2 regions of the Clostridioides sp. ES-S-0108-01 genome follow, and region 2 is predicted to be linked to the other one. Evidence: predicted binding sites of a transcription regulator. Region 2 holds the regulator's gene; the other holds the start of a gene.

Region 1 (8,211 bases), on a different contig from region 2:
ACTTATCGGAATTCATTTTTTATTTAAGGTGAAAATTTAAAGTAAAATATTATTTTACATAATAATAACCTTATAGATTTTGAAATTACTTATCTTTGTGTTAAAATAAGTAAAATGCACATATTAAAGTTAAGTTTTTAAATAATTAAACAAAATGAAAATATAAATATTAAGGAGATTTGGTATATGAATGTTTATGAAAAGGATAATGGAGTTATACTAGAAGGAGTAACAGATTTTGACCCAATACATATATTTGAGTGTGGTCAATGTTTTAGATGGCATAAACAAGAAGATGGCTCATACACTGGCGTTGCAAAGGGAAGAATATTAAATGTCAAAAAAGAGAATGATAAAATATATTTAAATAATACGAATTTAAAGGAGTTTAATAGTATTTGGTATAATTACTTTGATTTAGGAACTGATTATACAGAAATAAAGAATAAACTAAAAAATATGGATGAATATTTAAATAAGGCTACCGAATTTGGATGGGGAATAAGAATATTAAGACAAGATGGATGGGAAATGCTTATATCATTTATAATTTCCTCTAATAATAGAATTCCTATGATACAAAGAGCTATAGAAAATTTATCAAGAAAATTTGGTAAGTATATAGGTGAATATGAAGGTAATGAATACTATGCATTCCCAACACCAGAAGAGCTAAATAAGGCATCACAAGAGGAAATAAGAGCATGTCAAACAGGTTTTAGAGATAAGTACATAAAAAGTACTACACAGGCAGTTATAGAAAACAATGATAAGGTATCTGAATATACAAATTTAAGTACAGATGACTGTAGAAAAGAGCTTTTAAAATTTAATGGAGTAGGACCAAAAGTATGTGATTGTATTGCGTTATTTGGGATGCAAAAATATGATTCTTTTCCAGTTGATGTTTGGGTTAAGAGAGTTATGCAAGAGTTCTATATAGATGAAGACATGAGTTTACCTAAAATGAGAACTTATGGAATTGATAAATTTAAAGAAATGTCTGGATTTGCTCAACAGTACTTATTTTACTATGCAAGAGAACTCGGTATAGGAAAATAAATTAAGGGGGAGAAATTATGGGAGTAATAGGAACAATATTTCTGTTCTATTTAATTATATCATATCTAGCTGGAGCCATAATTTCTGTGATTATATTACTTGAAAATAGAGACCCTGCAAAAACCATGTCTTGGTTATTGATGTTTATTATATTTCCAGGAATAGGCTTAATTATATATGCTATTTCAGGTAGAAATATTAGAAAACGAAAATTATTTAAGACTCAAAAACTAGCTAATAATATAAAAGAAAAGAAACTCTTTGATACATTAGAAAAGATAACAGAAATAGTTGAATTAGAAAAAGAATCTATAAAGCAAAACAAGCTTTTAAGAGATGAAGAGGATGGTAGTTATAGAAAAAGGGTAATAAATATGTTATTAAAGACTGGTATGTTTCCCTTTACTAAAAATAATAAGGTAGATGTATTTGTAGATGGAAATGAAAAGTTTAAAAGGCTTATAGAAGATATAAGAGAAGCTAAAGACCATATTCATTTAGAGTACTTTATCATCAAAGATAGTGAAATAGGTAGGGTGTTAAAAGAGGAACTTATAAAAAAAGCCAAAGAAGGTGTTAAGATAAGAATCTTATATGATGATGTAGGATGTTGGAGATTTTGGTTTAATAGAAAATTTTTTCGAGAAATGAGGGAAGTAGGTATAGAAATTGCAGCATTTTTACCTACAAAATTTCCTATAATAGGAGGAAAATTAAACTATAGAAATCATAGAAAAATTGTTGTTATTGATGGAATAATTGGATATACAGGCGGAATAAATATAGGAGATGAATATTTAGGCAAAAATGATAAGTTTGGGTATTGGAGAGATACTCATATTAGGATTAAAGGTATTTCTGTATACATGCTTCAAATGACATTCTTGATTGACTGGTATTATACAATAAAAGAAGTCTTAGTGACTAAAAATTACTTTCCAAGTGTCGGGAATGTTGGTGAAAGTATGATACAGGTTGTTGCAAGTGGTCCAGATAGTGACTGGGAAGATATTCATTATGCTTATTTTTCTGCAATATGTCAAGCTAGGCAAAATGTTTATATAGAAACTCCATATTTTATTCCTGATGAGAGTTTACTAAAAGCTATAAAAAGTGCTGCTCTTAGTGGAGTAGATGTAAGGATAATATTTCCAAAAATTGCAGATCACAAGATAGTAAACATAGCATCCTATTCATATTTTGAAGAAATATTAAGAGCTGGTGGCAAAGTTTATTTGTATAATAAAGGGTTTATACATTCTAAAGTAGTAATAATAGATGATAAAATTGCTTCTGCAGGCACAGCTAATATGGATTTAAGAAGTTTTATGCTTAACTTTGAAGTAAATGCATTTATTTATGATGAAGAAGTTATTGGAGTAATGACAGATGATTTCTTTGAAGATTTAAGTCACTGTGAAGAGCTTAATCTGGAGGTATTTAAGAATAGAAATATCATACAAAAAATCAAGGAATCTGTAGCCAGATTATTTTCACCAATATTATAAAAAATTATTAAAAAAGGTATTGAAAATTATGTGTGATTGGTATATTATAATAATTGTTAGCACTCTATTAGATAGAGTGATAATAAACAGTATATATAAATCTACATATAAGGTAGTATTAATTTAAAAATAACTAAAAACATAGGCGAACTAGTCTATACTTAATATTTTAGGAGGCGTGAATAATGAAAATAAGACCATTAGCTGACAGAGTAGTAATTAAAAAAGTAGAAGCAGAAGAAAAAACTGCAAGTGGAATAGTTTTACCAGGGGCAGCTAAAGAGCAACCTCAAATAGCTGAAGTTGTAGAAGTTGGACCAGGTGGAATAGTTGAAGGAAAAGAAATAAAAATGGAATTGACAGTAGGAGATAAGGTTATATTCCAAAAATATTCTGGAACAGAAGTTAAGATAGAAGGACAAGAATACACAATACTAAGACAAAGTGATGTATTAGCTGTTATTGAATAAATATAGAATAAATTTATTAGGAGGGGTTTAAAATGGCTAAAGAAATTAAATTTTCAGAGGAAACAAGAAGAGCTTTAGAAGCTGGTGTAAATAAATTAGCAGATACAGTAAAAGTAACATTAGGACCTAAAGGAAGAAATGTTATATTAGATAAAAAATTTGGTTCTCCACTTATAACTAATGATGGTGTAACTATAGCAAAAGAGATAGAGTTAGAAGATAGATTTGAAAATATGGGTGCTCAGTTAGTTAAAGAAGTTGCAACTAAAACTAATGATGTAGCTGGAGATGGTACTACAACTGCTACAGTTTTAGCACAAGCTATAATAAGAGAAGGCTTAAAGAATGTAACAGCAGGGGCTAACCCAATATTATTAAGAAAAGGAATACAAAAAGCAGTAGTAGTGGCAGTAGAAGAATTAAAAAATCAATCAAGAATAGTAGAAACACAAGAAGCTATATCTCAGGTTGCTTCTATATCTGCTGGTGATGAAGAAGTTGGAAAATTAATAGCAGAAGCTATGGAAATAGTAGGTAAAGATGGAGTTATAACTGTTGAAGAATCTCAGACTATGAATACTGAATTAGATGCTGTTGAAGGTATGCAGTTTGATAGAGGATTTGTTTCTGCATATATGGTTACAGATGTAGATAAGATGGAAGCAGTTTTAAATGACCCATATATATTAATCACTGATAAAAAAATATCTAACATACAAGAATTATTACCAATTCTTGAACAAATAGTTCAACAAGGTAAAAAGTTATTAATAATAGCTGAAGATGTAGAAGGTGAAGCATTATCTACGTTAGTAGTTAATAAATTAAGAGGAACATTTGATGTAGTAGCAGTTAAAGCTCCAGGTTTTGGAGATAGAAGAAAAGAAATGCTTCAAGATATAGCAATACTTACAGGTGCCCAAGTAATATCAGAAGAATTAGGTTACGATTTAAAAGAAGCTGATTTATCTATGTTAGGTAGAGCTTCATCTGTTAAAGTAACTAAAGAAAATACTACAATAGTAGATGGTTCTGGAGATAAAAAAGCTATAGAAGATAGAGTAAATCAAATTAAACATCAAGTAGAGCAAACTACTTCAGATTTTGATAGAGAAAAATTAATGGAAAGATTAGCTAAGCTTGCTGGTGGAGTAGCTGTTATAAAAGTTGGAGCTGCTACAGAAGTTGAGTTAAAAGAAAGAAAGTTAAGAATAGAAGATGCCCTTAATGCAACTAGAGCAGCTGTAGAAGAAGGAATAGTAGCTGGTGGAGGAACTGCTTTTGTTAGTGTTATACCAGCAATAGGAACACTAATTGAGAGTTTAGAAGGAGAAGTTAAACTAGGTGCTCAAATAGTTAAAAAAGCGTTAGAAGAGCCATTAAGACAAATAGCTACAAATGCTGGTCTTGAAGGTGCTGTAATTGTGCAAAATGTTGTTAATTCTGAAGCAGAAACTGGATTTGACGCATTAAATGAAAAATATGTAAACATGATAGAAGCTGGTATAGTTGATCCAACTAAAGTTAGTAGAAGTGCTTTACAAAATGCTGCATCAATAGCAAGTACTTTCTTAACTACTGAAGCTGCTGTTGCTGACCTTCCTGAGAAAGAAGATGCAGGAATGCCAGGTATGGGTGGCGGAATGCCAGGTATGATGTAATTTAAAAAGTTTAAAATATAAATTTTAATATAAAGAACTATTTCGACTTAGATTTTAACTTCTAAGTTGAAATAGTTCTTTTGTATATATTTAATTTTTGTATATCTATAAATTCAATATACATATTAAGAAAATTAGTATCTAGGTTATGATAATATTTTAGAGTTGTATTGTTATTTTTTAGGTTATGATTTTAGATATATATTAATTAAGGTATAATTGTTGATAGAGAATAAATCAAATTTAAAAGGATGCGATAATATGGACTTAAGAAAATTGCTTGAAGAAGTTAAAAATGAAAATATTGATATAGATTTTGCGTTAGAAAAGTTAAAAGATTTACCTTATGAAGACATTGGATATGCAAATATAGACCATCATAGAGAATTAAGAAATGGGTATCCGGAAGTTATTTATTGTGAAGGTAAGAGTGATGAGCATATTTTAGGGATTATTGATAAAATGAATCAAAAAAGTTCTAACATATTGGGGACAAGGTGTAGAAAAGAAACTTTTCTGAAAATTAAAGAAATCTATAATCATGCAGAGTATGAAGAACTATCTAAAATTTTAAAGATTCAAAATCATGATATAGAGAATATAGGAAAGGGTAAAATTGTGATTGCTACAGGAGGAACTTCTGATATACCAGTAGCAGACGAAGCCTATCACACAGCTAAGTTTTTAGGTAATGATGTTGATAGAATATATGATGTTGGAGTGGCAGGTATACATAGGCTTTTAAATAAAAGACATAAAATAGATAGTGCTAGAGTAATAGTAGCTGTTGCAGGTATGGAAGGTGCTCTTGCAAGTGTAGTTGGTGGATTGGTTGATGTTCCAGTAATAGCTGTTCCAACTTCTGTTGGATATGGAGCAAATTTTGGAGGGTTAGCAGCCTTACTAGCCATGTTAAATAGCTGTGCATCTGGAATATCTGTTGTAAATATTGACAATGGATTTGGGGCAGGATATTTAGCAGCAATGATAAATAAACTGTAATAAATATATTGATATAAATTAAACATAAATTATATAATAAAATCTAATTTCTATTATATTTTTACTATTAAAATTGAGGAGACATATATGAGTGAAAAAATACTTTATTTTGATATAATAAGTGGTATATCAGGGGATATGACACTTGCAAGTTTATTAAATTTAGGTGTACCTAAGGAAATTTTTTTGGAGGAAATTCATAAACTAAAAATGAGCGATGAATTTAATATAAACATCAGCTCAAAAACCGAGAATGGAATAGTAGGTACAAAGGTAGAAGTAATTACAAAAGAAAAACATACACATAGAAATTTAGTGGATATATTTGAGATTATAGATGAAAGCAATCTAAACGAAAATGTAAAATCTAAATCAAAAAAAATATTTATGGTAATTGGAGAAGCAGAAGCAAAAGTTCATGGAACTACAATAGATAAGATACATTTTCATGAGGTAGGGGCTATAGATTCAATTGTAGATATAGTAGGAGCTTCTATATTGGTTGATTTACTTTGTGTAGATAAAGTTTGTGCTAGTACAGTGTCTGTTGGTTCAGGATTTGTAAATTGTGAACATGGAGTTATACCTATACCTGCACCTGCAACTATGGAAATTTTAAAAGGTGTACCAATTAAATTAAATAATATAACTGGAGAATGTACAACTCCAACAGGGGCTGCAATCATAAAAGTTTTATGTGATGAGTTTGTGGATGAGTTTGAATTTTCTCCAAAGCAAATTGGATATGGAATAGGTCATAAGAAGTTTGAAGTACCAAATATATTAAGAACTGTATTAGGTGAAAAAAAAAAGAAGAGTTAATTTATGAAATTAGTGCAAACATTGATGATATGTCTTCAGAAATTTATTCTTATTTGTATGAAAAAATACTAGCTGAAAAAGCATTAGATATTTATACGGAGAGTATTTATATGAAGAAGAATAGACCTGCAACAAAAGTGTCAATTTTATGCAATGAATCAGATTTAGAAAAATTTATTAAAATATTGCTTTTAGAAACTAGCACTTTTGGAGTGAGATATAATGCATATAATAGAGAAATTCTAGAGCGAAAATTTGTAAAATTGGATACAAAATATGGAGTAGTTACAGTAAAATTAGGGTATTATAAAGGAGAACTAGTCAAGGCGACTCCAGAATATAATGAATGTAAAATTATAGCAAAAAATGAAGATATTCCTATAAAAAAAGTGTTTGCTGATATAAATTTTAGAATAAAAGAAGAATTTAGTGAAAACTTATTGACATAAGTAATAAATTTTGATAAATTAATATTCAGCTTTATTAAATAAAAGCAAACAGAAAAAATATATAAAATATAAACTCACTCGTATATGCTCAGAAATATGGTCTGAGAGTCTCTACCAAGATACCGTAAATATCTTGACTATGGGTGAAATTATTATACCAAAAGACCTAATTAAGTAAATGTGTAGGCTGAGTTATACTCCCTATGTGTTGGCTATAAGATAAAGGGCATTTTGGAAGCCTGTATAGTAATTTCACTTTTGTTAGAAATTATGGAAGTTACTATACAGGTTTTTTGTGTAAAAAGATTTAATATAATTTAAACTGTATTGTGTTAAAATAAATATATAAAACTATATTATACAAGGAGAGATGTGAATTTATGAAACATGAATTAGTACTTGTAATAGATTTTGGAGGGCAATATAATCAGTTGATAGCTAGAAGAGTTAGAGAAAACAACGTATATTGTGAAATACTTCCATGTACTGCAAGCATAGAAAGAATAAAAGAAAAAAATCCTAAAGGGATAATATTTACAGGTGGACCAAATAGTGCGTATTTAGAAGATTCTCCAACAATATCAAAAGAAATATTTGAACTAGGAGTGCCAATACTTGGAATATGCTATGGTATTCAAATAATGTCTCATGTATTGGGAGGAGTTGTAAGAAAAGGTAATAAACAAGAGAAAGAATATGGAAAAACAGCTATAACTTATGGAAAATCATCATTATTTGAAGGGATAACTACAAATAGTGTATGGATGAGTCATACAGATTTAATAGAAAAAGTTCCAGAAGGATTTACTATAGTTGCAAATACTAATGATTGTCCAGTAGCAGCTATGGAAAATGTAGAACAAAACTTATATGGAGTTCAATTCCATCCAGAGGTAGAACACTGTTTAGAAGGGGACAAGATACTTACAAATTTCTTATATAATATTTGTAAAGTAAAAGGTGACTGGACTACAGACTCATTTATAGAAGATAAAATAAAAGAATTAAAAGAAAAAATAGGTGATAAAAAAGCTTTATGTGCTTTAAGTGGAGGAGTTGATTCTTCTGTTGCCGCAGTTCTTGTTCATAAAGCAATTGGGGACAACTTAACTTGTATATTTGTTGACCATGGTTTACTTAGAAAAAATGAAGGAAATGATGTAGAAAGAATATTTAGAGAGAAATTTAATATAAATTTAATAAGAGTTAATGCAGAAGATAGATTCTTATCTAAATT
Region 2 (8,211 bases):
TTTAAAGTCAGCATCTACCACATTGTCATCTTTAGGTCCATTGTCTTGAGCTTGTTCTGCACCTTGTGCTGCTTGTTGCTCTTGAGCTGCTTGTTGGTACATCTCTTGAGATACTTTTTGGAACTTAGTCATTACTTCATCTGTAGCTTTCTTAAGTTCTTCTGCTGTAGCATCTTGATTATCTTTTACAGCTTTTAAATCTGCTATAGCTTTTTCTATATCCTCTTTGTCACCTGAACTTATTTTATCTCCAAGTTCATTTAAAGTTTTTTCAGTTTGATATATAGTAGATTCAGCTTGATTGAATGCTTCTATTTTTTCTTTCTTTTGTTTGTCAGCTTCTGCATTCATTTCTGCTTCTTTTATCTTTTGCTCTATTTCTGCTTCTGATAAATTAGTGTTTGATGTTATAGTTATTTTTTGTTCTTTTCCTGTACCTAAATCTTTAGCTGAAACATTAACTATACCATTTGCATCTATATCAAAAGTAACTTCTATTTGAGGTATTCCTCTTTGTGCTGGTGGTATATCTGTTAATTGGAATCTTCCTAAAGTTGTATTGTCATAAGCCATACTTCTTTCACCTTGAAGAACATGTATATCAACAGCTGTTTGATTATCAGCAGCAGTTGAGAATACTTGAGATTTCTTAGTTGGTATTGTAGTATTTCTCTCTATTATCTTAGTCATTACATTACCCATAGTTTCTATACCAAGAGATAGTGGAGTAACATCTAGTAATAATAAATCTTTAACATCTCCTGCTAAAACTCCTGCTTGTATAGAAGCACCTGCTGCAACACACTCATCTGGATTTATACCTTTGTGAGGTTCTTTTCCTATAAATTTCTTAACAGCTTCTTGTACTGCTGGTATTCTTGTAGAACCACCTACTAATAATACATCATCTATATCACCTGTAGAAAGTCCTGCATCTTGTAAAGCTGTCTTAGTTGGCTCCATAGTTTTTTCAACTAAACCTCTAGTTAATTCCTCAAATTTAGCTCTTGATAAATCTATATTTAAGTGTTTTGGTCCTTCTGCTGTAGCAGTTATGAAAGGTAAGTTTATATTTGAACTCATTGTTGATGATAGTTCTTTCTTAGCTTTTTCTGCTGCTTCTTTTAATCTTTGAAGAGCCATTTTATCATTTCTTAAATCTACACCTTCAGCTTTTTTGAATTCCTCTGCTAAGTAATCTATTACTATTTGGTCAAAATCATCTCCACCTAATCTATTATTACCAGCTGTAGCTAAAACTTCGAAAGTTCCATCTCCTATTTCAAGTATAGATACGTCAAAAGTTCCTCCACCTAAGTCAAATACTAATATTTTCTTTTCTTGGTCTAATTTATCCATACCATAAGCAAGTGCTGCTGCTGTTGGCTCATTTATTATTCTCTTAACATCAAGCCCTGCTATTCTACCAGCATCTTTAGTAGCTTGTCTTTGAGCATCTGTAAAGTAAGCTGGAACTGTTATAACTGCTTCTGTTACTGTTTGTCCTAAGTAACTTTCTGCATCTGATTTTAATTTTTGTAAAATTATTGCTGATATTTCTTGTGGAGTATATGATTTCCCATCTATATTTACTTTATAATCAGTTCCCATATGAGTTTTTATAGAAGTTATTGTTTTATCTGCATTTGTAACTGCTTGTCTTTTTGCAGGTTCTCCAACTATTCTTTCACCATCTTTTGTAAATGCTACTACTGATGGAGTAGTTCTCATACCTTCACTATTTGCTATTATTTGTGCTTCTCCACCTTCTAATACTGCAACACATGAATTTGTTGTTCCTAAATCTATTCCTATTATTTTTCCCATGACTAAAATCCTCCTTGAGTAATTATATAATTAAGTTTTACTTATTTGAATATTTTATATTAGGTTAAATATTTTAACCTTTAATCTATACTTAGCAAGAAACTTTAACCATTGAAGGTCTTATAACTTTAGTTCCTAGCTTATATCCTTTTTGAAGCACCATTACTATTTGATTTGCTTCAACTCCATCTACGCTTTCTTGCATAACTGCTAAATGTAAATTTGGATCAAATTCCTTAGATTCTGCTTCTATTTCTTCTACTCCAAATTTTACTAAAGTGTCTATCAACTGTTTATGTACAAGGCTTATACCCTTATACATAGTATCCTCCTTATCTTCACATGCATCTAAGGCTCTTTCCATACTATCTATAACTGGTATTAACTCAGTTATTATCTTTTCATTTGCAAATACACCTATTGTCTCTTTCTCTTGTTGAGTTCTTCTTCTGTAGTTTGCATATTCGGCTTGAAGTCTTTGATATTTATCATTTAATTCATCTAGTTCATCCTGCAATTTCTTTTCTGCTAACTTAGAATTTATATCTGTTACATTTTCATCATCAACTTCTTTTTCATCGGTTTTTTCACTTGAATCTTCACATTCTTCATTAATAACTTCTTCTTCTAACTCTACTTGAGTTTCAGATTCTTGGTTAATGGAAGTATCATTTTCTTCTCTTACTTCTTGTTGTTCATTTTTTTTATCCAAGACTTTACACCTCGCAATTTAAAATTTCTTTACTTTCTATTAATTAGTAAACTCATATAATTTATTATAGAGTAAATTCTAGCATAATCCATTCTTGTAGGGCCTATAAAGCTTATTCGCCCAACCAAGTCTCTATCTACATTATAAGTTGCTGTAACTATACTACAATCCTGTGCCAATTCACAATCATTATCACTACCAATTATTATATTTAGATTGTCTTTTTGTATTCCCTTTGATTTAATTATGTCAGCTATCGTTTCCTTTTTTTCTAACATATTTAAAAATGACTTTGCTTTTAATACATCATTAAATTCTGGATAGCTAAATATATTAGTAGCTCCATTCAATGATAGAGAAAAATCTTCTTCTTTCATATTTGAGTTCAAAGCATTTAAAAGCTCATCTATAAGCCCAGAATACTCACTTATTTCATATTTAATAAAAGCAATTAGATTATCATCCAAATCTGTTATACTTTTACCTAAGAGCTTCCTTGTAAGATTATCAGAAATCAAATTTAACTTAGATTGTTCTAAATATACATTAGTTGTAAGGTTAGCTTTTTTTAAGTCTCCTTTATCTGTTACAACTATAAGTAAAATATTATTGTCACTCATAGCAACCAACTGTATGTGCTTTATAACACTTTGATTTATTAAACTCTTGGTAACTGCTACAGTTGTATAGTTTGTTAGTTGAGATAATAGCTTAGAAGTTTCATGAATCAATTCTTTTATATGATTTATGTTGTGATTCATACACTGTTCAATAAGAATCTTATCATTATCATCCAGTTCGCTTTTACTCATAAGAGAGTTTACATATAACTTATAGCCTTTTTCAGATGGAACTCTACCCGCAGAAGTATGAGGCTGAATTAAGTACCCTAATTCTTCAAGGTCAGCCATTTCATTTCTTATAGTAGCAGCACTAACACCTAAATCATGTCTTTTAGATATTGTTCTAGAACCTATAGCTTCAGCTGTTTCTATATAATCTTTAACTATAGCTTTGAGGATATTTAATTTTCTTTCATTTAACTCCATATTATTATACCTCCTAGCTGTTAGCACTCACCAAGTTCGAGTGCTAAAAAGATTATATATATTATATACCATTATAAATTTATTTTGTCAACACTTTAAAAATTATTCCATAAATTCTATAAATATACTATTAGATATTTCTCTTCCTTTTTGAGTTAACTGTATACCCTGAAAGCTTTTATTTATAAGCCTTCTAGTCGATAGCATTTCTATTTGCTTGCTGTATTTTTCTCTAAAATCTATTCCAAATTTTTTTTTAAAATCTTCAAATTTTATACCTTTATTCATTCGAAGCCCCATAAATATCTTTTCTTCTATCATATCTTTTATAGAAAGATTTTCACTTTCTTGTATTGGTTTTTCTCTTTTTACCAAACTTAAATGATATTCTTCTAAAGATTCTAGATTATTGTATCTATTATTATCAATATAGCCAGAAGCTCCTGCTCCAAGCCCTATATAATGTTCACATTCCCAGTATAAAATATTATGCTCACAATTATAGCCTTCTTTTGAGTAATTTGATATTTCATATTGATTATACCCTTTTGACTTTAGATAATTTATTGTATACTCATACATTTCTATATCTATATTTTCATCTATAAGTTCAAATTTATTACTCTCATGCATATTGTATAGTTCAGTGCCTTCTTCTAGTATAAGAGAATAAGCTGATATATGTGTTGGATTTAAGTCTACAACTTTTTGAAGAGTTTCCTTCCAATCACATAGAGTTTGATTTGGAAGGCTGTACATTAAATCTATATTAATATTTTTAAAGCCTACACTTAATGCATCTTTATAGTTTTTCTCAAATTCTTCATAAGTATGTATTCTTCCAATAAAGTTCAAATGCTTTTCTTGAACAGCTTGCAATCCTATACTAAGCCTATTGATACCAACATCTTTCATAACTTTTAATTTTTCTAGGGTCAATGTCCCAGGATTACATTCTATAGTTATTTCTGCATTTTCATCTATATTAAACACTTCTTTTATACTTGTAAACACTTCTCTTATTTCATTAGATGTTAAAATGCTAGGTGTTCCTCCACCTATAAATATACTGGTTATTGTATCTGTTTTGTTTAAACTACAATCTTCTTTCTCCTTATAGTTATTATCTTTATATAATTTGTTGCTGTATAATTCCATTTCTATTTTTAAATCTTCTATATATCTTTTTTTTGAATCTATGTCCATTTTATAAGAATTAAAATCACAATACTTACATTTTTTCACACAAAATGGAATATGCACATAAAGTCCTAACATTTTATATTCCTCATTTCTTAAATTATCTTAAAATAGCAATTACTAAATTATAAATCAAACAAAATAGTACATCAAGTAAGAAATCATACACTTTTATTATGTAATACTACAACAAATTTGGATAAAAGTATGCCTTGACTTTCATCCAAATTTGTTTAACTTAAAATAATTAGTTATTTTTTTTCATATAATAATAAACTGGTAAACCTAATAGTGTTATAAATATTCCACCTAAAGATATTACTGTTGAAGTCATTATTTGATTTATTATCACAAACAGTCCACCTAATATAGCTATAATTGGTATTATTGGATATAAAGGAACTTTATATGGTCTGTATAACTCTGGCTTTTCTCTTCTAAGCCTCATAACACCTATAAAAGTCAATACATAAAATACCCATATTGAAAATATAGTTAAGTCTGTCAAAAGATTAAATTGACCAGATAATGCATATACACAGGCTAACACAGTTATAAGTAGTATTGAATTTACAGGAGAACCTCCAGAGTTTACTTTTAAAAGAGTTTTAGATGCTGGTAAAGTTCCCATTTCAGCTAATGTATAAGGTATCCTTGAACCTGTCAATAAGTATCCATTCAATGTCCCAAATACTGATATTAATATACCCACAGTTATCACTTTTCCACCTATATTTCCAAATAATCTTGTTGCAACTAATGTGGCTGGCGAAGTAACTGTTGCTAATTCACTTGCTGGCACTACCCAAAGATAAGCTATATTTATTATAATATAAACTGCCATAACTAATGATAAACCGCCAACTATTGCTCTTGGCAAATCTTTCTCTGGAGACTTCATTTCTCCTGATATAGCTCCAACATTTATCCAACCATCATATGCAAACAAAGTAGCTATTAATGCTTGTCCAAGTGCATTTGATGCATTTACACCATCTCCTACAAATGGATTTAATACTTCACTACTTTGCCCTTTAATAAATCCAAATATTATTATTAAAATTAAAGGTATCATCTTTCCAATAGTGGCCACTGTCTGAACTTTTCCTCCTAAAGATGAGCCTATTATATTTAGTACTGCTAGAAATAATATAACTCCAATTGCTATAGGAAGTACATTAGACATATTACTTGGGCTCATGCCTAAAAGCTCAGATGCTTGTTGAGCAAATATTACTCCTAGTGCTGCTGATGTACCTGGGAAAAATAATACAGTTTGCATCCATCCAGTTAAAAAACCTAATTTTTCTCCATATATCTCTTCGATATAAATCATCATACCACCAGTTTTTGGTATAGCAGCTGAAATTTCTGTAGCTGTAAGCCCAGCAGTTATTGTTATAAAACCACCTAAAAGCCATGCTATAATACCTAGACCTGGAGCTCCATTAGTTGTAGTGTATATCGCCTGTGGCTTAAAAAAAACTCCCGAACCTATAACCATACCTACAACAGTAGAAAGAGCTGCTGAAAGACCAATAGTCTTTTGTAGTTGAGTACGCATACTGTCCCTCCTCACTGTTTTATAGTGTATAAAATATTAATTTTATAAATTTATGGTTATAGTATTCCCAAAGTTTTTTTTTATATTAATCTGCTAATTCTAGATTAAGTTTCTACATATTTAAAAACTGTATAATCTTAGTTTCTAAAATAGACTCTAAAAATTATTTACTTTATCTAAATAAGTATTGTATTTTTGATTTTTAAATTGATTAAATCAAATTTTTATATTTGAATCTAAAATGTGTATATATTTAATACTTTTTCTTTCAGTATTTCTTTTTCATTTAACTCTGGATTATTTATAACAATTTCAAGCATCTTATTTAAGATATGTCCCATGTCTTTACCTGGTTTTACACCTATAGACATTAAATCTTTTCCGTTAATAGCTAAGTCTTTAATATTAAAGCATTCCTTTTGATTTATTATGTGTTTGAATTCTTTTTCACACTCAATAAGGTTCAATATCTTTTTTTTCGCATATTTTGGGTTTTTAGCAAGTGTATCAGCCCAATTAACTTTTATTAAATCTTCAAATAGTTCAACATTTTCTAGTTTATTTAATAACTTTTTAATTATTTTCCTTTTTGGTTCTATCCTATAATCATGATATTGTATTAATAGTAAAACTTTATTAATAGTACAATTATCATACTTAAGTCTCTTCAAAATCTTCTTTGCAATCTTTACAGATTCTCTACTATGAGTATAAAAGTGGTCAATACCATTTTTGTCAGTTGTTTTAGTTACTTTTTTACCCAAATCATGAAATAACATTGTAAGTTTTAAATACAGTTCATCTTCAATTACTTCTGTGGCTATTAAAGTGTGTTTTTGCACATCATAAATGTGATATGGATTATGTTGAGTAACATCTTCTAATTCACATATTTCAGGAATTATAAATTTCAACAAACCTGTTGAATTTAACAAATTTAATTTAGATGAATCAGATACTAGCATTTTATTAAATTCAGTCTGTATTCTTTCCATAGAAACATTTTTTATCAATGCTGATTTTTTATGAATACTTTGCTTAGTACCTTCAGCTATTTTAAAATTGAGTTGTGCCGAAAATCTAACTGCTCTAAGCATTCTAAGTGCATCTTCTTCAAATCTATCTACTGGGTTTCCAACACAACGTATATACTTATTTTGTATATCTTCATAGCCATCAAATGGGTCGACTAATCCTGTCTTTGGATTGTATGCAATTGCATTGATAGTAAAATCTCTTCTTGATAAGTCCTTAACTATGTTATTTGTAAATTCTATTGAATCTGGATGTCTACCATCACTATAATTTCCATCAATTCTATAAGTTGTTACTTCAAATGGTTCATGTTCAATCATAACTGTTACAGTCCCATGTTGTATACCAGTTGGAATTGTTTTTTCAAATAATTCTACTACTACCTCTGGTCTAGCACTAGTTGTTATATCCCAATCATTTGGAATTCTTTCTAATAAACAATCTCTGACACATCCTCCAACTACATAAGCTTCATAACCATTCTTTTCTAATTCTTTAATTATATAGTCTACTTTTTTAGGAATTTCTATATTAATCATAAATATCACCTTTTTATTCTTTTTTAATATATTCTTACTTATATTTTCTATGAGTTTACTTAAAATATACCACAAAAAAGCTAGATTAATTTAGAAATAAATCTAAAATCACTCTAGCTTTTAAATATCTTTATCTAAATTTATTCATCCAATTTAAGTACAGACATAAATGCTTTTTGAGGAACTTCAACAGAACCAATTTGTCTCATACGTTTCTTACCTTCTTTTTGCTTTTCAAGAAGTTTCTTCTTACGAGATATATCTCCACCATAACATTTAGCAAGG

The links. The regulator HrcA, encoded in region 2, represses chaperone genes, less so after heat shock. The targets are predictions, from matches to a motif close to TTAGCACTCNNNNNNNNNGAGTGCTAA.
Region 1: the regulator HrcA is predicted to act here: its motif matches at 2,627-2,653, upstream of groES (co-chaperone GroES).

Annotation. Positions count from the first base shown of each region.
Region 1 is NZ_JADGMN010000025.1:10,976-19,186, reverse strand. It holds gene IR152_RS16950 (DNA-3-methyladenine glycosylase family protein) at 187-1,062, shown strand; gene cls (cardiolipin synthase) at 1,080-2,570, shown strand; gene groES (co-chaperone GroES) at 2,756-3,040, shown strand; gene groL (chaperonin GroEL) at 3,073-4,701, shown strand; gene larB (nickel pincer cofactor biosynthesis protein LarB) at 4,963-5,703, shown strand; partial or broken gene larC (nickel pincer cofactor biosynthesis protein LarC) at 5,791-6,974, shown strand; purine riboswitch at 7,033-7,134, shown strand; gene guaA (glutamine-hydrolyzing GMP synthase) at 7,355-8,211, shown strand, end outside.
Region 2 is NZ_JADGMN010000001.1:16,849-25,059, reverse strand. It holds gene dnaK (molecular chaperone DnaK) at 1-1,827, opposite strand, end outside; gene grpE (nucleotide exchange factor GrpE) at 1,919-2,539, opposite strand; gene hrcA (heat-inducible transcriptional repressor HrcA) at 2,569-3,588, opposite strand; gene hemW (radical SAM family heme chaperone HemW) at 3,691-4,866, opposite strand; gene IR152_RS00100 (APC family permease) at 5,036-6,352, opposite strand; gene IR152_RS00095 (CCA tRNA nucleotidyltransferase) at 6,589-7,926, opposite strand; gene lepA (translation elongation factor 4) at 8,067-8,211, opposite strand, start outside.